4 regions of the Streptomyces sp. NPDC031225 genome follow, and region 1 is predicted to be linked to each of the others. Evidence: riboswitches for the same ligand, from Rfam matches in the RefSeq annotation. Region 1 holds a riboswitch; each other region holds the start of a gene.

Region 1 (5,628 bases):
CACGGCACGGCACGGCAGCCGACGATCGTGCCGGGTCGCCGGAGCCGACCAAGATGACGCCGTCGACGGCAGCCGGGACGCCGCGGGTGTACCGGCCACGGCCGCGACGTCGGCCGGGAGCGGGCGTACCCGCAGCCCCCGGGCCGGGTCCGCACCCGCAGATCCCACACGTGCCCTGCGTCACGCCGGACGGGTGCGGTCAGCCCGCGCGGTGGACCACCGCGTCGCACAGCTCCATCAGTGCCGCCCTCGCGTCGCACTCCCGCAGCGGGGCCAGCGCCGCGCGCGCGTCCTTCGCGTAGCGCACGGTGTCGCGGCGGGCCTGTTCCAGCGCGGGGTGGGCACGCAGCGCGGCCAGCGCCTCGGCGTGCCGGGCGTCGTCCGTGAGGTCGGAGTCGAGCAGCTCGCACAGGGCGATGTCGTCGGCCAGGCCGAGCCGGGCGGCCCGCTCGCGCAGCCGCAGCACCGGCATCGTGGGGATGCCCTCACGCAGGTCGGTGCCCGGGGTCTTGCCGGACTCGTGGGAGTCGGAGGCGATGTCCAGGACGTCGTCCGCGAGCTGGAAGGCGACGCCGAGGCGCTCGCCGTACTGGGTCAGGACGTCCACGACCGTCTCGTCGGCGCCGGACATCATCGCGCCGAAGCGGCACGCCACCGCGACCAGCGAGCCGGTCTTGCCGCCGAGCACGTCGAGGTAGTGCTCGACCGGGTCCCGCCCGTCCTGCGGCCCGGCCGTCTCCAGGATCTGGCCGGTGACCAGGCGCTCGAACGCCTCCGCCTGCACCCGGACCGCATCGGGCCCGAGGTCGGCCAGGATGTGCGAGGCCCGGGCGAACAGGAAGTCGCCGGTCAGTACGGCCACCGAGTTGCCCCAGCGGGTGTTGGCGCTTTCGACACCGCGGCGTACGGCGGCCTCGTCCATGACGTCGTCGTGGTAGAGCGTCGCGAGGTGGGTCAGTTCCACCACGACGGCCGACGGCACGACGCCCGGCGCATAGGGATCCCCGAACTGGGCGGCGAGCATCACGAGGAGCGGGCGGAAGCGCTTTCCACCGGCGCGCACCAGATGCTGGGCGGCCTCCGTGATGAAGGGGACCTCGCTCTTGGTGGCCTCGAGCAGTCCCTCCTCGACAGCCGTCATGCCGGCCTGGACATCGGCTTCCAGAGCCTGGTCCCGCACGCTCAGCCCGAACGGCCCGACGACGGTCACGAGGGGTCTCCTGTCTGCTGGTGTCGATTGGCGGTTACACGGAATGTCGATAGGTCGCTGCCATCACTCAAGTCAGCGTATCCGGTCACCTTTGGATCACCGATAGCGCCCGCCCTGTCCATGCCGGGCGGTATCGGATCACGGCCGGTATGTTTTTGATCATGCGAAAAGAATAGATATCTATCGATTTGTAGGGAATTAATCGTTGGTGTCCCGATCCGACCCGCCAGCCCCCTGCCGTCCGCCGACCACTGCCCGCAGGTCCGTGAGCGCTCCTCGTTCAACACGTGCCCTGCGCGACTCCACCCACGCGTGAGCGCGCGAGCTTCCTGCGACACCGCCCCGGGTCCACCGGACGTCACGGAGGTGGACCTCAGGAGCGGGCGGTTGACTACGAGTTGAGCCCACTTGACCGTTTCACCCCTCTTGCGCACGGGCGTGACTTGGCTCACTCGATCCGGCGGACCGTCAGGTATCCGGAATGCACCGATCCGCCTTTTCCAGTGCACCAGTTGAGGCTTGCTGTCGCAAAGGATCAAGCACCTCAAATGCCCCGTACCAAGGTCAATAGGCACGCCATGTGAATTCGCCACTTGTTCCGGACATGTGCTCTCGCATACGTTCCCGGCCTGTCGGGCGGACGCCGAATCCTGCCACCGCCCGTACATCCACCGAGAACCGCGGCAGGAGCGGGGGACCCAGGTAAGTCGCCGGATCGGGATGTCTTCGGACATACCGGCACGGCTCGGGGTGAAGTCATGCCTTTTGCGGGCGTGGCCGGGCAACTCCCCGCCCGAACCCGACAGCTCACCTCGCAGGCGAAGGAGAGGACTTCACCATGCCTGCTGCCGCTCAGCACCGCACCCCCCGCAAGAGCCGTCTCGTCCGCAAGCTCGCCGTACTCGGCACGGGAGCCGCCGTACTGGCACTCCCCCTCGTCGGCGCGACCAGCGCGTCCGCGGCCACCCCGACCGTGCAGACCGCGACCACACTCGGGTACGCCAACAACCTCGACGGCTGGATCCGGGCCTCCCTCGCCGTCATGGCGGAGCACGGGATCCCCGGCTCCTACAACGGCATCTACCGCAACGTCATCCGCGAGTCCTCCGGCAACCCCTGGGCCATCAACAACTGGGACTCCAACGCGGCCGCCGGCACCCCGTCCAAGGGCCTGCTCCAGGTGATCGACCCGACCTTCAACGCGTACCACGTGTCCAACACGCTGTGGGACCCGTACGACCCGGTCGCGAACATCACCGCGGCCTGCAACTACGCGGCCCAGCGGTACGGGTCGATCGACAACGTGTGGGGCGCGTACTAGGAACTACGCCTCACTGAACAGTCTTTCGAGGACGACGGCGACGCCGTCGTCCTCGTTCGACGAGGTCACCTCGTCGGCCACGGCCTTGAGTTCGGGGTGGGCGTTGGCCATCGCGACGCCGTGGGCCGCCCAGTCGAACATGGGGATGTCGTTGGGCATGTCCCCGAAGGCGATCGTCACCTCGGGCCCCAGGCCCAGGTGTTCGGCGGCCAGCGCGAGACCGGTCGCCTTGGTGATGCCGCATGGCTGGAGTTCGACGGTCCCGGGCCCCGACATGGTGACCGTGGCCAGCGAGCCCACCACCGAGCGCGCCGTCACCGCCAACTCGTCGTCGGACAGGTAGGGGTGGCGCAGCAGCACCTTGCTGATCGGCTCGCACCACAGGTCGTCGCGCCGATCGACCCGCACCGCGGGCAGCGTGGGGTGGGGCATCAGATACCCGGGCTCGATGAGCGTCAGCCCGTCCACGCCGTCCTGGTCCACGGCCGCGTACACCTGCCCGACCTCGGCCTCGATCTTCCCGAGGGCGGTCTCGGCCAGCTCCCGCTCCAGGGTCACCGACCACAGCAGACGGTCCGCGCCGGCGTCGTACACCTGCGCGCCCTGCCCGCACACCGCGAGCCCCGTACTGCCCAGGTCGTCGAGGAGCGGCCGCACTCTGGGCGCCGGCCGTCCCGTCACGACGAGATGCCGGGCCCCGCCCGCCGCCACCCGCGCGAGCGCGGCCAACGACCGGTCCGAGAGGGTGTCGTCGGCGCGGAGCAGCGTGCCGTCCAGGTCGGTGGCGACGAGTGAATATGCGGGGGAGGCGGCCATGATCAGAGAATACGGATGGTTGGCCCCTGCGACTCGACGCGAACCGGACGGCTGCTGCTTTCACATCCGTTGACGTGTGTTCCGGTTCCGGTTACGCCGAGTCCCGGATCACGAGTTCCGTCGGGAGGATCACCCCGGCCGTGTCCTCGCCGGCGATCTGGGCGAGGAGCATGCGGACCATCTCGGCGCTGATGCGGTCGAAGGGCTGGCGCATGGTGGTGAGGGCGGGGGCGATGGCGGTGGCCGCCGGGGAGTCGTCGAAGCCGCCGACAGCGATGTCACCGGGGACCGAGCGCCCGGACTGCTGAAGGACGCCCACGACCCCCAGGGCCATGAGGTCGGACGCGACGAACACGGCGTCCATGTCGGGTGCTTGGGCCAGCAGGCGCCGGGCCGCCCGCTCGCCGCCGCTGCGCCGGAAGTCGCCCTCGACGACGAGCGCCGGGTCGTAGGGCAGGCCAGCCTCGGCGAGCACGTCCCGGTAGCCGGCCAGCCGGTCGGGCCCGCCCGGCATGTCCAGGGGCCCGGTGACCATGCCGACGCGGCGCCGGCCGCCCTCGATCAGATGGCGGACCATCTCCTGCGCGCCGTCGCGGTCGGCGGCGGCCACGTAACTCACCTTGGAGCCGAGCCCTATCGGCTTGCCGCAGACCACCAACGGGATCCCGGCCTGGTGCAGTTCGGCGGCGACCGGGTCACCGCTGTGGTTGGAGAGCAGCAGGACGCCGTCGACGTGGCCCGACGTGATGTACCGGGTCAGCCGGCGCCGGTCGTCGTCGCTCTCGGCCAGCATCAGCAGCAGCGGGATGTCGAACTGGGCGAGCCGTTCGGTGCAACCGCGCAGCAGGACGTTGAAGTTGGGGTCCTCGAAGAACTTCTCCTGCGGTTCCGTCAGCAGGAACGCCACCGAGTCCGACCGGCCCGTACTCAGGCTGCGCGCATGCCGGTTGACCACGTACCCGGTCTTCCTGATGGCGGCCTCCACGGCCCGCCGGGCGGCCGGCGAGACGTAGTGGCCGCCGTTCAGGAAGCGGGAGACGGTGCCCCGCGACACGCCGGCCTCCCGGGCCACGTCGTGGATGGTGGGAGGCCTGCGGCGGCCGTTCGCACTGGTGGTCATGGTCCTCGTTAGCAAGAGAAGGGTTGTTCAGGCCTTGACCGAGCCGCTCAGCAGGTCCAGGGACCAGAACCGCTGGATCACCAGGAAGAGCCCGATCAGCGGCAGGATCGCCAGCAGGCACCCGGTGATGACCAGGGTGTACAGGGCGGGCTGCGAGGCGCCCTGGGCGAGCAGCGTGTAGAGGCCGAGAGTGATCGGGAACTTCTCGTCGTCGGCCAGCATCACGTACGGCAGCAGGAAGTTGTTCCAGATGCCGACGAACTGGAAGAGGAACACCGTGATCAGGCCCGGCATCATCATCGGTACGGCGATCCGCGAGAAGATCCTCCACTCGCTCGCGCCGTCCATGCGGGCCGCCTCCATCAGCTCGGTGGGCACCGAGGCGGCCGCGTAGATGCGGACCAGGTAGACGCCGTACGGCGAGAGGATCGACGGCAGCAGCATCGACCAGTACGAGTCGGCCAGGCCCAGCTTCGACAGCAGCAGGTACTGCGGTACGGCGAGCACGATGGACGGCACCAGGACGCCGGCCAGGATCATCTTGAAGACGGCCTCACGGCCGCGGAAGGCGAACCGGCCGAGCGCGTAGCCGCCGGCGGCGGAGACCGCGGCGGACAGCAGGGCGCCGAAACCGGCGTAGAAGGCGGAGTTGGCCATCCAGCGCCAGAAGATGCCGTCCCGGTAGTCGGTCAGGTCCCTGATGTTGTCGAAGAAACCGGAGCCGGGCGCGAAGGTGAAGGTGGAGAAGAGCTCCGACCGGTCCTTGGTCGCCGCGATGACCACCCAGGCGATGGGGATCAGGCAGTACAGGGCGCCGAGGAGCAGCACGATCGTCGGCACCCAGGCGGTACGCCGTGTCTTGTCGGCCCTGCCGGTGGTGTCGGCGGTGAGGGTGAGGGGGGTCATGCCCGGTCCTCCCGGGTGTAGCGGTCGGAGATGCGCAGCAGGGTGAAGGAGAGGACGAACGTGGCCAGGGCCAGGACGACCGCGGTGGCGGAGGCGCCGTAGATGTCGGACTGCAGGAAGGCCTTGTCGTAGATGGCCATCAGGGGGCTCCACGAGCTGGGCAGGCCGTTGGTGAGCGGCTTGAGGGCCATCGGCTCGGTGAAGACCTGGAGGGTGGCGATCACCGAGAAGAAGAAGGTGAGCACCAGAGAGGGC
Region 2 (5,628 bases), on a different contig from region 1:
CGGGCAGGACATCGCGGCCGGTGACCCCGTACTCGTCGTGCTCGCCGCTGCGGACCGGGATCCGGAGCGGTTCGCCGACCCCGACGTCCTCGACCTCTCCCGCCGTGACAATCAGCACCTCGGTTACGGCCACGGCATCCACTACTGCCTGGGCGCCCCGCTCGCCCGTCTGGAAGGACAGACCGCGCTCGCCACGCTCCTCACCCGTCTCCCCGACCTGCAACTCGCGGTGGATTCGGCTGATTTGCGCTGGCGCGGTGGGCTCATCATGCGCGGACTACGCACTTTGCCCGTGGAGTTCACGCCCGTGCGGTAATCGACCGAGACGTCCGGCCTGGCCCGGTGAAGGCCCGCTTAAACATGACACGACCTCAAGTCTGTGATCTTCACGTGATCTACGCGGCATTAACTTGTGACAAGTGATCGAACCCCTATACGTTCACGGACCAGCGCGGTGCCTCTCGTAGAGCTCCGCGCGCGTTTCTGCTCCCTCGGGAAAGGTCCCTCCATGCTCTCCGGGAACGGTCGTCACCGTCGCCCCCGTCAGGCTCCGGCTCTCCTCGTGGCGGCCGGTGTGACGGGATCCGCCATCGCGATCCCACTGCTCGGAGCGACCGGGGCGAGCGCAGCGACCGGCACCACCTGGGACCACGTCGCGGAGTGCGAGAGCGGCGGCTCCTGGAGCGCGAACGACGGCAACGGCTACTACGGCGGTCTGCAGATGTCCCAGGAGAACTGGGAGAAGTACGGCGGCCTCGCGTACGCCGAGACCGCGGACCAGGCCAGCCGCAACCAGCAGATAGCCGTGGCCGAGAAGCTCCTCGACGACCAGGGCATCGCCGCGTGGCCGACCTGCGGTCTGCTCGCCGGGCTCAGCAAGGACGCGAGCTCGGCCGGCGTGGACACGGGTGTGGGGAGCGGGACGCCCTCGGCCTCCGCGTCGGGTTCATCGGAATCGTCCGGTACATCCGGTTCGTCTGGTTCCAACTCGTCGGGCTCCGAGGAGTCTTCCGGTCTGCTCGACGCACTGGACGGATCGACCGCGACGCCCTCGTCGCCGGCCACTGCGCCCAGCGCTGACGACGATTCCGGCAAGTCGGGCAAATCAAGCCCTTCCGCATCCAAGGGATCCGCCGCGGAGAACGCGCAGCCTCCCAGCGGCTCGCCCGTTGTGAGCCCAGAAGAGGATGAAGCGGACAAGTCGTGGCAGGAGGGCAGCTCTTCGGCCCTTGTCGACGTCGGCGCGCTCGGCTCCGGCAAGCACCGCGGCGACAGCGCCGGCGAGGTCGCGACGAAGAGCGCGCCCGCCACCGCGGGCCGCCATGCCGCCCGGACCTACACCGTCCAGGAAGGCGACTCCCTCGTCTCCATCGCCGACTCCCTTGGCCTCGACGGCGGATGGCGTGCCCTCTACGCCGAGAACAAGGACCGCATCGGCACCGACCCGAGCAACATCGTCGCCGGTCAGACGCTCGACACAGGGGCTGAATAGGGCTGAAAAGCCCAGAAAAACAGCGGGAGTTACCGTCACACTTCGCACTGAATGTCCAGTTTGGTGAAAGTGTGGGATGAGTCTCAGAAGCCCTGATCGTCTTTGAAATTCCGCCGAGCGCGTGTCTACGGTCGTGACCGCTCGGCAACCCGAGCCCCGTCTGTCGCAACGCCGAATCCTGCCAGCGGCCGAACGGGAACAGTCGTCGCGTCAAGCGCCGTAGGCAGGAGCGGGGGACCCAAGGTAAGTGCCGGGCCCAGCAGTTCACGCTGGACCGGCTTGGGGTTAAGTCGTGCACCGGGAGGTGCGCGGCCGGGCAACTCAACCGGCCCGAACCCGACAGCTCACCTCGCAGGCGTCGGTGAGGGGATCCACCATGCTGTTTTCCGGACAGGGCAAGCACCGTCGTCCTTCCAAGGCCACCCGCGTCGCCGCACTCGCCGGTGTCACCGGTGTCGCCATAGCCGCCCCGCTGATGGCGGCCGGCAGCGCCTCCGCCGCCACCGCCTCCGAGTGGGACGCCGTCGCCCAGTGCGAGTCCGGCGGCAACTGGTCCATCAACACCGGCAACGGCTACTACGGCGGCCTGCAGTTCTCGGCCTCCACCTGGGCCGCGTACGGCGGCACGGCGTACGCCTCCACCGCCAACCAGGCCAGCAAGTCGCAGCAGATCGCCGTCGCCGAGAAGGTCCTCGCCTCTCAGGGCAAGGGTGCCTGGCCGAGCTGTGGTGTGGGCCTGTCCGGCGCCTCCTACAGCGGCGGCAGCAGCTCGTCCTCCTCCGGCAACTCCTCTTCGAGCTCCTCGAACACGAGCACCCGCTCGTCCGACGAGCAGAGCGCCTCGCGTTCGTCCGAGCGTCCGGCCGCCAAGAAGAAGACCGTCACCACCCCGACCGGCAAGAAGGTCAAGAAGGGTGACGGCGAGTACAAGGTCGTCAAGGGCGACACCCTCAGCTCGATCGCCGAGAAGCACAAGGTCAAGGGCGGCTGGCAGAAGGTGTTCAAGCTGAACAAGGACATCGTCACCGACGCCGACTTCATCTACCCGGGTCAGCAGCTGCACCTCAAGTAAATGAGGAGTGCTCCCAGCTGAACCACAGCGCCCTCACAACCGTGTCCTTCAGGATGAAGGCCTCGTGAGGGCCCCCCGTCCCCACGGGCTCCCCGCTCCGGTGCGTGTTCCCCCGTACGCACCGGGGCGGGGTTTTTTTCTGCCCGGTTTCCGGGAGTGTCTTTGTTCAGTTCAGAAACAATTTACTCTCGGTTCTGTCCAGGGGGCGGTCCACGCGGTGGCTGATCCCCCGGAGCCGGTTAGGCTCGGTCTCGCAGAACCCACCGCGGTCCCGGCGGACCGTGTCACATCCAAGAAGGAGATGCTCGTGCCGTCCATCGACGTCGTCGTAGCCCGGGAAATCCTCGACTCGCGAGGGAACCCCACCGTCGAGGTCGAGGTCGGCCTCGACGACGGCAGCACGGGTCGTGCCGCCGTTCCGTCCGGCGCCTCCACGGGTGCCTTCGAGGCCATCGAGCTGCGTGACGGTGACCCCAACCGCTACTTCGGCAAGGGCGTCGAGAAGGCCGTCCTCGCGGTCATCGAGCAGATCGGCCCGGAGCTCGTCGGCTACGACGCCACCGAGCAGCGCCTGATCGACCAGGCGATGTTCGACCTGGACGCCACCGACAACAAGGGCTCGCTCGGCGCCAACGCCATCCTCGGCGTCTCCCTCGCCGTCGCCCACGCCGCCTCCGAGGCCAGCGACCTTCCGCTCTTCCGCTACCTGGGCGGCCCGAACGCGCACCTGCTGCCGGTGCCGATGATGAACATCCTGAACGGCGGCTCGCACGCCGACTCCAACGTGGACATCCAGGAGTTCATGATCGCCCCGATCGGCGCGGAGTCCTTCTCCGAGGCGCTGCGCTGGGGCGCCGAGGTCTACCACACCCTCAAGAAGGTGCTGAAGACCAAGGGCCTGTCGACCGGCCTGGGCGACGAGGGCGGCTTCGCCCCGAACCTGGAGTCCAACCGCGCCGCGCTCGACCTCATCGTCGAGGCCATCAAGCAGGCCGGTTACATCCCCGGCGAGCAGATCGCGCTCGCGCTCGACGTCGCCGCGTCCGAGTTCTACAAGGACGGCAAGTACGAGTTCGAGGGCAAGTCCCGCTCGGCCGCCGAGATGACCGAGTACTACGAGGAGCTCGTCTCCGCGTACCCGCTGGTCTCCATCGAGGACCCGCTGTACGAGGACGACTGGGCCGGCTGGAACGTCATCACCCAGAAGCTGGGCGACAAGGTCCAGATCGTCGGCGACGACCTCTTCGTCACCAACCCCGAGCGTCTCGCCCGCGGCATCGAGGAGGGCTCCGCCAACGCCCTGCTCGTCAAGGTCAACCAGATCGGCTCGCTGACCGAGACCCTGGACGCCGTCGAGATGGCCCAGCGCAACGGCTTCAAGTGCATGATGTCCCACCGCTCCGGCGAGACCGAGGACGTCACCATCGCCGACCTCGCCGTCGCCGTGAACTGCGGTCAGATCAAGACCGGCGCCCCGGCCCGCTCGGACCGCGTCGCCAAGTACAACCAGCTCCTGCGCATCGAGGAGATCCTCGACGACGCGGCGGTCTACGCCGGCCGCTCCGCCTTCCCGCGGTTCCGCTCCGCGAACCAGTAGGCACCGCGAGGGCTGATCCTCGGCCCCGTAGTAGGCGTCGTACGTACGTCCCCGTACCCGGTCCCGTACCGTGTGCGGGGACGTACGCACGTAGAAGGGGAGGCGGGACATGGCCGTGAAGGACCGGGACCGGTTCTCCACCACGACCAGGATCAAGCTGCTCGGCGAACAGACGGCGGCCCGCGTCTACCGCTCCCAGACCAAACGGCAGGCCCGCCGTTCCCGGCTGACCGGCCGGGCCGCGCTGCTCGCCCTCGTGCTGTGCACGCTGGTGGTGGCGCTGGCGTACCCGATAAGGCAGTACGTCTCCCAGCGCGCCGAGATCGCCGACCTCCAGCGGGAGCAGGCGCAGGCCGCCGCGCGGGTCGAGAAGCTGCGCGACCTCAAGGCACGCTGGCAGGACGACGCGTACGCGGAGCAGCAGATCCGGCAGCGGCTGCACTATGTGATGCCGGGGGAGACGGGCTTCATCGTCGTCGACCCGGACGCGGCCAGGCAGTCCCGCACCGACCTCGGCGCGGCCGACCGCCCCTGGTACGCGAACGTCTGGGACGGCGTCGACAAGTCCGACGCCTCCGACCGGTGAACCGACAGACCCACAGCCCCACAGACCCGTAGAAAGACAGGCATGGAAACGCCCCCGCCCTCCACCCCCCGCACCGAGCCGACCGACGCGGATGTCGAGGCCTTCAAGCAGCAGCTCGGACGGCCCCCGCGCGGACTGCGGGCGATCGCGCACCGCTGCCCCTGCGGACAGCCGGACGTGGTGGAGACGGCCCCGCGCCTCCCCGACGGCACGCCCTTCCCGACGACGTACTACCTGACGTGCCCGCGCGCCGCCTCGGCGATCGGGACGCTGGAGGCGAACGGCGTCATGAAGGAGATGACGGAGCGGCTGCAGACCGACCCGGAGCTCGCGGCGGCCTACCGGGCCGCGCACGAGGACTACATCGCGCGCCGTGACGCCATCGAGGTCCTCGACGGCTTCCCCAGCGCGGGCGGCATGCCGGACCGGGTGAAGTGCCTGCACGTCCTGGTGGGCCACTCGCTGGCCGCGGGCCCGGGCGTCAACCCGCTGGGCGACGAGGCGATCGCGATGCTGCCGGAGTGGTGGCGCAAGGGCGCGTGCGTGAAGCCCTTCGGGCCCCCGACCGGTGAGGGGTGGCAGGTGGACGTCTCCGAGGACGGCAAGGGCCACTTCGCCTTCAAGCCGGCCGAGGACGGTGACCGATGACCCGCGTCGCCGCAGTCGACTGCGGTACGAACTCGATCCGGCTCCTCGTCGCGGACTGCGACCCGCAGACGGGTGAACTCGTCGACCTGGACCGGCGGATGACCATCGTGCGGCTCGGCCAGGGCGTCGACCGGACCGGGCGGCTGGCCCCCGAGGCCCTGGAGCGGACCTTCGCCGCGTGCCGGGAGTACGCGGCGGTCATCAAGGAGCTCGGGGCCGAGCGGCTGCGGTTC
Region 3 (5,628 bases), on a different contig from region 1:
CTCCAGGTCGAACTCCAGGCGTACGACGCCGTCTTCGAAGCTGCGCTTCTGGGTGTACCCGGCGTCCGTGAACACCTTGATCATCTTGGCGTTGGCGGGCAGCACCTCGGCGGCGAAGCGTCGGATGTCGCGCTCGCGGGCGACGGCACCGATGTGTTCGAGGAGGGCGGAGGCCACACCGCGCCCCTGGTGGGCGTCCTGGACGAGGAAGGCGACCTCGGCCTCGTCGGCGGGGACGGAGGCGGGCATCCCGTCGGCGCCGATGCGGTCGTAGCGTACGGTGGCGATGAACTCGCCGCCGACCGTGGCGGCGAGACCCACCCGGTCCACAAAGTCGTGGTGCGTGAAGCGGTGGACGTCCTTGGCGGACAGGCGAGGGTAGGGCGCGAAGAAGCGGTAGTACTTCGACTCGTCCGAGACCTGCTCGTAGAAGCTGACCAGGCGATCGGCGTCGTCGACGGTGATGGGCCTGATGCGCGCGGTACCGCCGTCGCGCAGCACCACGTCGGCCTCCCAGTGGGCGGGGTACTCGTGCCGGTCCGACGCGCTCTGCATGGGCCCCAGAGTACGGCTCGCGTATGACAACAGCGCGAGGCAGTCTGTGGAGAACGAAGCGAGAACGCGCGGGAACCCGCGAGGACTCGCCTGTCATCGCCGGGACGGAAGTCGGGCCGAGGCCGCGGTCCGACCGCTCACCCCGCAGGGGGCGAACGAGCCCCCTCCGGAGACGCTTCACGTGTGGGAAACTGGTCTAGACAACCCTGAACACCGAAGGGCAGCATCACATGGCTGAGCGCCGCGTCAACGTCGGCTGGGCCGAGGGTCTCCACGCCCGCCCCGCTTCCATCTTCGTCCGGGCCACCACGGCCGCAGGTATCCCGGTGACGATCGCCAAGACCGACGGCAACCCCGTCAACGCGGCGTCCATGCTGGCCGTGCTCGGGCTGGGCGCCCAGGGTGGCGAGGAGATCGTCCTCGCCTCCGACGCCGAGGGTGCGGACGCGGCCCTCGACAGGCTCGCGAAACTGGTCGCCGAGGGGCTCGAGGAGCTTCCCGAGACCGTCTGAGCCCTTTCGGGCACAGCGTCGTAAAACACCGCCGAAGGGCTCGTCCGAATTATCGGGCGGGCCCTTCGCATTTCCCTTTTACGGGCAGCGGAAATAGCCCCCCGCGAATTACCCACTCTTTGTATACGGCGCCCGTGTTAATGCCGCAGACCCGTCACGTTTACAGGATGTTGCGAGGTCCTCACACGGTCCGGGCGATCGGCGCCGGAGCCGAACCGCAGACGGTGCACCGCGCCCGAACGCTCGGCGTGCAGGGCGGTGATCGCCCGCGCCCGCTCACCGTCCCCGCGCGCCACCGCGTCCACGATCGCGCCGTGCTCCGCCCAGGACTCCACCGGGTTGGCGGGCGCGTCCACCACGTACATCCAGGCGATCTTGTGCCGCAGCTGGGTCAGCATCGAGGTCATGGCAGGGCTTCCGGCGGCCTGGGCGAGCGTCTCGTGGAACCAGCCCCCCAGGGAGCGCAGATCCTCACTGTTGCCCCGCCTGGCCCGCTCCTGGCCCAGCCGGACCAGGCCGCGCAGCACCTTCAGATGGGCCTCGGTGCGCCGCTGGGCGGCCCTGGAGGCGCTGAGCGGCTCCAGCAGCATGCACATCTCCAAGAGGTCGGCGCCCTCCTGGTCGGTCGGTTCGGCCACGCACGCGCCCGCGTGGCGGCGCGTCACCACGAAGCCCTCGGCCTCCAGCGTGCGCAGGGCCTCGCGGACGGGGACGCGGGAGACGCCGTAGCGGCGGGCGAGCAGTTCCTCGGTGAGCCGGCTGCCGCGCTCGTAGACACCGGCGACGATGTCGTCGCGGATAGCCGTGCATACCGAGTGCGCCGGAATACGCATGTCCGACCTCCGTCTTAATCCCCGTGAAACGTCGCCGATTGACGTGTGTTCAGTGACTCTATTGCAATGAGCGCGAATTTCCGACGGCGGACCGGAATCCAGGGATATTTTTTGGACAGCAGGGCACTCTAAACGCGGAAACCCCGGCTCGGAGGAGCCGGGGCCGAAGAAGATCTCGCGGTACGTCGTCAGACACTCACGCCGTGCGAGCGCAGATAGCCGACGGGGTCGATGTCCGAGCCGTACTCGGCGCTGGTGCGGGCCTCGAAGTGCAGGTGCGGCCCGGTGACGTTCCCGGTCGCGCCGGACAGGCCGATCTGCTGGCCGGGGGTGACCGACTGGCCGACCGAGACGCCGATGGACGACAGGTGGCCGTACTGGGTGTACGTGCCGTCGGCCATCCTGATCACGATCTCGTTGCCGTACGACCCGCCCCAGCCTGCCTCCACGACCGTGCCGCGGCCGACCGCGTGGACGGAGGTGCCGCTCGCGGCGTGGAAGTCGACACCGGTGTGGCTGCCGGAGGACCACAGGGAGCCGCCGGTCTTGTAGCCGGTGGAGACGTAGGAGCCGGAGATCGGGGTGACGAACCTGTTGAGGCGCTCGCGCTCGGCCGCGCGGGCGGCGCGCTCCTTGGCCTCGCGTGCCTCCTTGGCCCGCGCCTCGGCCTTCCTCTTGGCCTCGGCCTCCGCCTTCTTCTGCTCGGCGGCCCGCTGCTGGGCGGCGGCCTGGGCGTCGAGCTGATCGGCGAGGGAGTCGCCGACACTGACGACGGGCATGAGCCCGGTCTGTTCGACGGAGTTCCCGGCGGCGAGCGCCGGAGTGGCGATGGTGCCGATGACGCCGGTGGTGGCGAGGGCCGCGACGCCCGCCGCACGGGCGGTGGTGCGCTTCATCCGGCTGGGACGACGGTGCTTCCCGGCGGCGCAGGTGAACGCCATGTAGTGGCTGGTCCTTTCCTTCCTTCTCGCCTACCGGGTTAGCTGACGGGTTCGGAGCAGGAAGGTCTCCTACGGACCCCCTCGCTGTTCGCGCGGGCGTCCGATTCACCCCAGGGACAACGCATGTGGGTCCCCGGCTCCCCTGGCTCGCGCCATGCGGGGACTCGGCGATGACTGTCCGGTGCCACGGACGCGGCGCACTGCCTGACGAACAGCCGGGATGACGCTAAGCGGGCCGACTTTCAATCCCCAAACCGATCACGGTTTTTGTAGCGCATCCCACACAGCAGACAGGCAACCTCCTGCCCAATTCGGACATCTAAGGGCCCTGGTGACACTTCCGTCACCAGGGCCCCTTTGTGGCGCCTGCTCTGCCGGCCCCTCTACTCGGCGGACACGACCTTGACCTCGCCGATGCCGAGGGCCTCGACGGGCTCCTTGATGGCGGCGGCGTCGCCGACCAGGATCGTCACCAGACGGTCCACCGGGAAGGCGTTCACCACGGCCGCGGTGGCCTCGACGGTGCCGGTCGCGGCGAGCTGCCGGTACAGGGTCGCCTGGAAGTCGTCCGGCAGGTGCTGCTCGACCTGATCGGCCAGGGTGCCCGCCACGGCCGCCGCCGTCTCGAACTTGAGCGGTGCCACGCCGACGAGGTTCTGTACGGCGACATCGCGCTCGGCATCGGTGAGACCGCCCTCGGCGAGGGTGCGCAACACCTTCCACAGGTCCTCCAGAGCGGGACCGGTGTTCGGGGTGTCGACCGAGCCGCTGATGGCGAGCATCGCGGCGCCCGAGCCGTCCGGGGCGGACCTGAGGACCTGCCCGAACGACCGCACGCCGTAGGTGTAGCCCTTCTCCTCGCGCAGGACACGGTCCAGCCGGGAGGTGAGGGTGCCGCCGAGGCAGTACGTGCCGAGCACCTGCGCGGGCCACACGCGCGCGTGCCGGTCGGCGCCGATACGGCCGATCAGCAGCTGCGTCTGGACGGCGCCGGGGCGGTCCACGATGACGACCCGGCCGGTGTCGTCGGCGGTCACCGGCGGCACGGGCCGCGGCTCGGCCGTGGAGCCTGTCCAGGAGCCGAGGGTGTCGCCGAGCAGCTCGTCCAGGTCGATGCCGGTGAGGTCGCCGACGACCACGGCGGTCGCGGTGGCAGGCCGCACATGCTTCTCGTAGAAGCCGCGCACCGCCGCGGAGTCGATGCTCTCGACCGTCTCCTCGGTGCCCTGACGCGGGCGGGACATGCGCGAGTCCGCCGGGAACAGCTCCCGGGAGAGCTCCTTGGCGGCACGGCGGGACGGGTTGGCGAGCTCGTGCGGGATCTCGTCCAGGCGGTTGTTGACGAGCCGCTCGATCTCGCTGTCCGCGAAGGCGGGCGCCCTGAGGGCGTCGGCCAGCAGACCGAGCGCCTTGGCGAGGCGGGAGGCCGGCACTTCGAGACTCAGCCGGACGCCCGGGTGGTCGGCGTGCGCGTCGAGGGTGGCGCCGCAGCGCTCCAGTTCGGCGGCGAACTCCTCGGCGGAGTGCTTGTCGGTGCCCTCCGAGAAGGCACGCGCCATGATCGTGCCGACCCCGTCGAGGCCGGCCGGTTCGGCCTCCAGAGGAGCGTCCAGAAGGACCTCGACGGCGACGACCTGCTGGCCGGGGCGGTGGCAGCGCAGGACGGTGAGACCGTTGTCGAGCGTCCCGCGCTCAGGAGCGGGGAAGGCCCAGACCTTGGGCTCACCCGCCTGCGGCTGAGGGTGGAATTCCATCGCGGCGAGCTCGGTCACTTGGCCGCCTCCTCGTTCTCGTCCTGGTCGGCGGGGGCTTCGGCGACGGTCGGCTCGTAGACGAGCACCGCGCGGTTGTCGGGGCGCAGCTTGGCCTTGGCGACCTTCTGGACGTCCTCGGCGCTCACTTCCAGGACGCGCTGCACGGCGGTGAGGGCGAGCTGCGGGTCGCCGAACAGGACGGCGTAGCGGCACAGTTCGTCGGCGCGGCCCGCCACGGTACCGAGCCGGTCCAGCCACTCGCGCTCCAACTGGGCCTGCGCGCGCTCCATCTCCTCGTCGGTCGGGCCCTCCTCGGCGAACCGGGCGAGTTCCTCGTCGATGGCGGCCTCGATGACCGGCACCTCGACGTCACCGGAGGTCTTCACGTCGAGCCAGCCAAGGGAGGGCGCACCCGCCAGGCGCAGCAGTCCGAAGCCCGCAGCGACGGCCGTACGGTCGCGTCGTACGAGCCGGTTGTAGAGGCGGGACGACTCACCGCCGCCGAGGACGGTCAGCGCCAGGTCCGCCGCGTCGGCCTCGCGGGTGCCGTCGTGCGGCAGCCGGTAGGCGGCCATCAACGCGCGCGCGGGAACCTCCTCCTCGACGACCTCGCGCAGCTGCTCGCCGATGATCTCGGGGAGCGAGCCGTCACGCGGAGCGGACTTGCCGTCGTGCGAGGGGATGGAGCCGAAGTACTTCTCGACCCAGGCGAGCGTCTGCTCCGGGTCGATGTCGCCGACGACCGACAGGACGGCGTTGTTGGGGGCGTAGTACGTCCGGAAGAACGCGCGCGCGTCCTCCAGGGTGGCCGCGTCCAGGTCGGCCATCGAGCCGATCGGCGTGTGGTGGTACGGGTGGCCCTCCGGGTAGGCGAGCGCGGTCAGCTTCTCGAACGCGGTGCCGTAGGGGACGTTGTCGTAGCGCTGCCGGCGCTCGTTCTTGACGACGTCGCGCTGGTTCTCCATCGACTCGTCGTCGAGGGCGGCCAGCAGCGAGCCCATGCGGTCGGCCTCCAGCCAGAGGGCGAGCTCCA
Region 4 (5,628 bases), on a different contig from region 1:
GGCACGCTCCCGACCATACGACATGTGTTCCTGGGGCAATCAGTTGTCCACAACCCCGGCAATGAGTTGTCCACAGGCGTTGCAGCCGGGCTCACGGCCGATGATGATGTTGGTGCCTGAGCACACCTGATGGCACCTGTTCGAATCTGTGAGGGGCATGATGCTGGAGATCGCCGAGAACGGCCGTACGTGGATTCTTTCCGGGCCGGCCAGCAGTTACGCCCTGCACCTCACCGCCGAGGACGAGCTGCTGCACCTGCACTGGGGTCCGAGGATCGCGCTCGCCGACGCCGAGGCCCTCGCCGTTCGGCCCCTGCCGGAGTACTGGCCCTTCGAGTCGCCGCTGGACGGACGCGAGGAGTACCCGGTCGAAGGCGGCCCCCGTTTCACCCGCCCCGCCCTGTCCGTGCGCACGGACGAGCGGCGCGGCACCGAGTGGAGCTTCGAGGCGTACGACACAGAGGGCGACGAACTGCGGCTGCGGTTCCGGGACGCCGGGCTGACCGTGACCCTGCACTACCGGATGCGCCACGACGTCCTGGAGCGCTGGGTGACCCTGGTCAACCAGGGCCCGGCACCGGTCGAGCTGCTGCGCGCCGACTCCGCCACCTGGACCCTGCCCGACCGCGAGGACGGCTGGCGGCTCTCCCAGCTGCACGGCCGCTGGGCCGCCGAGTCCCAGCTCACCCAGACCCCCCTCACCTACGGCGAGAAGGTCATCGGCAGCCGCCGCGGCCACACCGGGCACCAGCACCTGCCGTGGGTCGCCCTCGACACCGACGCGACCGAGGAACGCGGAGAGGTCTACGGCTGTGCCCTCGGCTGGTCCGGGTCCTGGCGTATCGCGGTGGCCCAACTCGCCGACACGCGCGTGCAGATCACCGGCGGCGCCGGCTACGACGACTCGGGACTGCTGAGCCTGGCGGCCGGGGAGTCCTTCACCACCCCCGTCTTCGCCGGCCTCTGGAGCGACGGCGGCTTCGGCGGCGCGAGCCGGGCCTGGCACGCCTACCAGCGGGCGTACGTCATCCCGGACGCGGACCAGGACCGGCCGGTCCTGTTCAACTCGTGGGAGGCCACGAACTTCGACATCTCCGAGGAGCAGCAGGGCACCCTCGCCAGGCGGGCCGCGGCGATCGGCGTCGAGCTGTTCGTGGTCGACGACGGCTGGTTCGGCGCCCGCACCAGTGACCGGGCCGGGCTCGGCGACTGGGCGCCCAACCCCGACCGCTTCCCCGCCGGCCTCAAGCCGCTCGGCGACTACGTGCGGGCGCTCGGCATGCAGTTCGGCATCTGGGTCGAGCCGGAGATGGTCAACCCGGACAGCGAGCTGTACCGCGCCCATCCGGACTGGGTGCAGTACCAGACGGGGCGAAAGCAGACGGAGTTCCGTAATCAGCTCGTACTGAACCTCGCGCGTGAGGACGTCCAGGAGTACCTGTGGGAGCAGCTGGACACACTGCTCTCCTCGGCCCCGGTCGACTATGTGAAGTGGGACTTCAACCGCTGCTTCACCGACGCGGGCTGGCCGGGCGACCCGTACCCGCAGCGTCTGTGGGTCGACCATGTGCGCGGCTTCTACGCACTGTTGGACCGGCTGCGGGAGGCTCACCCCGGGGTTGCCTTCGAGTCCTGCTCGGGTGGCGGCGGCCGGATCGACCTCGGGGTGCTGAGCCGCACCGACCAGGTGTGGACCTCCGACAACACCGACCCGCTCGACCGGCTCGTCATCCAGCACGGGTTCAGTCAGATCCACCCCGCGCGGGTGATGGCCGCCTGGGTCACGGACAGCCCCAACACCCAGCTCAACGGCCGGGTGAGCTCTCTTCGGTTCCGGTTCGTGAGCGCGATGGCCGGGGTGCTCGGCGTCGGCGGAGACCTTGAGGAGTGGACCGAGGAGGAGCTCGCCGAGGCCCGGCGGTGGGTGGATCTCTACAAGGAGATCCGGCCCGTGGTGCAGCGCGGCGACCTCTACCGGCTGCGGCCTCCGCGGGGCGGAGCGAGTGCCGTGCAGTACGTCCTCGGGGACGAGGCCGTCGTCCTCGCCTGGCTCCAGGCGCAGCAGTACGGCGAGCCCGTACCGGCGTTGCGGCTGCGCGGACTCGACCCGGCGGCATCGTATGAATGCCCTGAAACGGGCGAAGTGCACCGAGGGGCCGTATTGCTGCATCACGGACTTTCCACCGGTTTGCGTGGTGACCTCGATGCGACGGTTATCCGACTCCGCCGCATCTAGGGCTTCTGTCCGAATTGATGGATTCCTTCCAACTCCTTCCGGGGTGTGAGTTCCTGTGAATTCATGACGTGAGGAGCGTCATATCCGTGACGGTGTGTCGCTCGTCATGTTCACGTAATTCTTATGGTTTTCAAGGGGATTCGGGCCGGGTATCGGGCTTCCGATTCACGCAGGGTGACTGCTTATTCCCGTAAGCGATCAACAGAAACGCATTCACAGGGAACCACTCACTTGTCCCTTTGCGTCCTGCTCGCTTACGTTCACCTCCGATCCGGTCGGACGCCTAATCCTGCCGCCGAACGGATTCCGCACACACTCACCCGTACACGGCAGGAGCGGGGGACCCACAGGCAGTACCGCCTGTTCCGGTCTCCGGAACAGGCTTGGGGTCAAGTCGCGCCTCGGCGCGGCCGGACATCTCCAGTCCGCACCCGACAGCTCACCTCGCAGGCGCCGGAGAGGAATTCACCATGCCCGCGAAGGGTAAGCACCGCCGTCCGAAGCCCCAGCGCTTCACCCGCTCGATAGCCGTCGCCGGAACCGGGGGTGCCGCACTCGCCCTCCCGCTCATGGGGGCCACCGGTGCCCACGCCGCCACCTCGCAGTCGGTGTCGGAAAAGGCCGTTCAGTCGCTTCCGGTGACGCAGAAGGCCGTTGAGAAGACCGCCGAAAAGGCGGCCGCGAAGAAGAAGGCCGCGACCGTGCGCACCTATTCGGTGCGGACCGGTGACTATCTCTCGAAGATCGCCGACGAGCAGAACGTCACCGGCGGCTGGAAGAAGCTATACGCCGACAACCGCCAGGCGGTCGGCGACGACCCCTCGCTCATCCACCCCGGTCTCAAGCTCTCGATCGGCAAGAGGAGCGTGACGAGCACGGCGAAGACCGGCTCCTCCGCCTCCTCTTCCTCGGCCTCCTCGAAGGCCGAGAAGTCCGCGTCGAAGTCGTCGAACGCGACGGCCGCCACCCAGAGCTCCGACACCACCGGCTCCAGCGGCTACACCCTGCCGGTGACGGGTGCCACCATCGGTACCGGTTACCGCGTGGCGGGCGCCATGTGGTCCAGCGGTTACCACACCGGCGTCGACTTCGTCGTCCCGACCGGAACCTCGCTGAAGGCCGTGGCCGCGGGCACGGTCGTCTCCGCCGGCTGGGGCGGCGCCTACGGCAACCAGGTCGTCATCAAGCTGAACGACGGTTACTACGCCCAGTACGCCCACCTGTCCCAGCTCTCCGTCTCGGCCGGCCAGACCGTGACCGAGGGTCAGCAGATCGGCCTCTCCGGCGCGACCGGCAACGTCACCGGCCCGCACCTGCACTTCGAGATCCGCACCACGCCGGACTACGGCTCGGACGTGGACCCGGTCTCCTACCTCCGCTCGAAGGGCGTCGCCGTCGGCTGACGCCCCCCTGTGCCACCGAAGGCCGGACCCCGATCCCCGGGTCCGGCCTTCGGTGTTCCCTGCTGAGTGTCCTTGCGCGTTCATGATCACTTCATTGCGGTCGTGTGGCAGACGTGCTCGGAGCGTCGACAGGTGAGGGAGGGTGGGGACAGAGTGAACTCCGTAGCTGTGCAAGCGCTTTCTAAGGCCTTCGGAGGTCACAGTGTCCGGCGTCGACCGACGCACCGTGTTCAAGGGCGCCGCAGCTGCGGCAGCCCTCACCCAGTTCTCCTGGGCCGTGTCCCACGCCGCCACAGCGGCGGACGGCGACGCCACCGAACTCCACTGGCTGGAGGGTTCGGCCCCCGACGTCCACGCCGGTGCCACCTGGGGCGTGCCCTGGGCGCGTGGCACCCACCGCCCGGAGCAGCCGTTCCGGCTCGCGACCTCCGGCGGCGACGAGGTCCCGGTCCAGAGCTGGGTCACCGGCTACTGGCCAGACGGTTCGGTGAAGTGGACCGCGCACGCGATAGCGCCCGACGCGCCGAAGGCCGACCGTTACGTACTGAGCGCGGGCAGCCCGGCCGCCCCCGGGCACCGCGTCGAGGTGGGCCGGAGAGGCGGCCGTATCGAGGTGTCGACCGGCGTGATCACCGCCGTCTTCGAGACCAAGGGCTCCGACACCGTCGTGCGCAGCATCAGGCGCGGTACGACCGAGATCGCCAGGGACGGGCGGCTGGTCGCCCTGCGGCAGAAGTCCGTGCGTGAGGGCACGGACCTCGACGGTTTCGCGGGCCGGATCGAGAAGATCGCAGTCGAGCAGGAGGGGCCCGTCCGTGCCGTGATCCGGGTCGAGGGCCGGCACCGGCACGGCGGCCGGGCCTGGCTGCCCTTCGTGCTGCGGTTCGCGTTCTCCGCCGGCGCGGAATCCTTCCGCCTGGTGCACACCTTCGTCTGGGACGGCGAGCAGCGGCCCGGGTCCGACCAGGGGGACTTCCTGCGCGGGCTCGGTGTCCGCTTCACCGTGCCGCTGAGCGACCAGCCGTACGACCGCCATGTGCGGTTCGCCGACTCGGGCGGCGGACTGTTCAGCGAGGCCGTCCAGGGCGTCACCGGGCTGCGCCGCGACCCGGGCGCCGCGGTGCGGGCCGCGCAGATCGCGGGCGAGAGACTGCCGGACACCGCCACCTGGGACACCCGGGTGGCGAGCCGGCTGGCGTACATCCCGCGGTGGGGCGACTACACGCTGACCCAGCCGACCGCCGACGGCTACCACGTGCGCAAGCGGACGAAGGCCGGGTACGGCTGGATCACGGCCGCGGCCGGACAGCGCGCGGGCGGCTTCGGATACGTCGGCGGCGCGAGCGGCGGACTCTCCTTCGGCCTCAGGGACTTCTGGCAGCGCCACCCCACCCAGCTGGACGTCCGCGGTGCGGCCTCCGACGCCGCCGAGGTCACCCTCTGGCTCTACTCGCCCGAGGCCCAGCCCCTCGACCTGCGCTTCTACCACGACGGCCTCGGTCAGGACACCTACGAGGAGCAGTCCGACGGCGGTCTGGAGATCACGTACGAGGACTACGAGCCCGGTTTCGGCACCCCGTACGGCATCGCCCGGACCAGTGAACTGACCTTCTGGGCCCTGGAGAAGACCCCCTCCGCCGCCGCTCTGGCGGCTCAGGCGAAGGCGGTGGCCGCTCCTCCACTGCTGGCGGCCTCGCCCCAACGGCTGCGCTCCGCAGGCGTGTTCGGCGACTGGACGCCCGTGGACCGCTCCTCGAAAGCCCGCGCGGCGATCGAGGACCACCTCGACGACCTGTTCGCCTACTACCGCGACCAGCGCGAGGAGCGCCGCTGGTACGGCTTCCTCGACTACGGCGACGTCCAGCACACCTACGACAACGACCGGCACGTCTGGCGCTACGACGTCGGCGGATTCGCCTGGGACAACTCCGAGTTGGGCACCGACCTCTGGCTCTGGTACCACTTCCTGCGCACCGGCTCCGCCGAGGC

The links. Region 1 has a riboswitch for cyclic di-AMP ahead of ACZ48Z_RS04675 (transglycosylase SLT domain-containing protein). Riboswitches for the same ligand answer to the same signal wherever they lie in the genome.
Region 2: linked by a shared signal. The riboswitch ahead of ACZ48Z_RS33670 (transglycosylase family protein) and the one ahead of ACZ48Z_RS04675 (transglycosylase SLT domain-containing protein) in region 1 are both predicted to bind cyclic di-AMP.
Region 3: linked by a shared signal. The riboswitch ahead of ACZ48Z_RS25125 (M23 family metallopeptidase) and the one ahead of ACZ48Z_RS04675 (transglycosylase SLT domain-containing protein) in region 1 are both predicted to bind cyclic di-AMP.
Region 4: linked by a shared signal. The riboswitch ahead of ACZ48Z_RS11355 (M23 family metallopeptidase) and the one ahead of ACZ48Z_RS04675 (transglycosylase SLT domain-containing protein) in region 1 are both predicted to bind cyclic di-AMP.

Annotation. Positions count from the first base shown of each region.
Region 1 is NZ_JBVIHJ010000002.1:390,196-395,823, forward strand. It holds gene ACZ48Z_RS04670 (polyprenyl synthetase family protein) at 200-1,210, opposite strand; cyclic di-AMP (ydaO/yuaA leader) riboswitch at 1,870-2,046, shown strand; gene ACZ48Z_RS04675 (transglycosylase SLT domain-containing protein) at 2,049-2,531, shown strand; gene ACZ48Z_RS04680 (HAD family hydrolase) at 2,535-3,347, opposite strand; gene ACZ48Z_RS04685 (LacI family DNA-binding transcriptional regulator) at 3,439-4,467, opposite strand; gene ACZ48Z_RS04690 (carbohydrate ABC transporter permease) at 4,495-5,373, opposite strand; gene ACZ48Z_RS04695 (carbohydrate ABC transporter permease) at 5,370-5,628, opposite strand, start outside.
Region 2 is NZ_JBVIHJ010000024.1:56,516-62,143, forward strand. It holds gene ACZ48Z_RS33660 (cytochrome P450 family protein) at 1-316, shown strand, start outside; gene ACZ48Z_RS33665 (transglycosylase family protein) at 509-1,492, shown strand; cyclic di-AMP (ydaO/yuaA leader) riboswitch at 1,698-1,865, shown strand; gene ACZ48Z_RS33670 (transglycosylase family protein) at 1,869-2,564, shown strand; gene eno (phosphopyruvate hydratase) at 2,866-4,161, shown strand; gene ACZ48Z_RS33680 (FtsB family cell division protein) at 4,271-4,747, shown strand; gene ACZ48Z_RS33685 (DUF501 domain-containing protein) at 4,790-5,395, shown strand; gene ACZ48Z_RS33690 (Ppx/GppA phosphatase family protein) at 5,392-5,628, shown strand, end outside.
Region 3 is NZ_JBVIHJ010000015.1:90,720-96,347, reverse strand. It holds gene ACZ48Z_RS25140 (bifunctional acetate--CoA ligase family protein/GNAT family N-acetyltransferase) at 1-555, opposite strand, end outside; gene ACZ48Z_RS25135 (HPr family phosphocarrier protein) at 786-1,067, shown strand; gene ACZ48Z_RS25130 (GntR family transcriptional regulator) at 1,205-1,900, opposite strand; gene ACZ48Z_RS25125 (M23 family metallopeptidase) at 2,089-2,841, opposite strand; cyclic di-AMP (ydaO/yuaA leader) riboswitch at 2,855-3,021, opposite strand; gene ACZ48Z_RS25120 (M16 family metallopeptidase) at 3,225-4,613, opposite strand; gene ACZ48Z_RS25115 (M16 family metallopeptidase) at 4,610-5,628, opposite strand, start outside.
Region 4 is NZ_JBVIHJ010000005.1:371,730-377,357, reverse strand. It holds gene ACZ48Z_RS11360 (alpha-galactosidase) at 161-2,236, shown strand; cyclic di-AMP (ydaO/yuaA leader) riboswitch at 2,540-2,704, shown strand; gene ACZ48Z_RS11355 (M23 family metallopeptidase) at 2,707-3,639, shown strand; gene ACZ48Z_RS11350 (exo-rhamnogalacturonan lyase family protein) at 3,842-5,628, shown strand, end outside.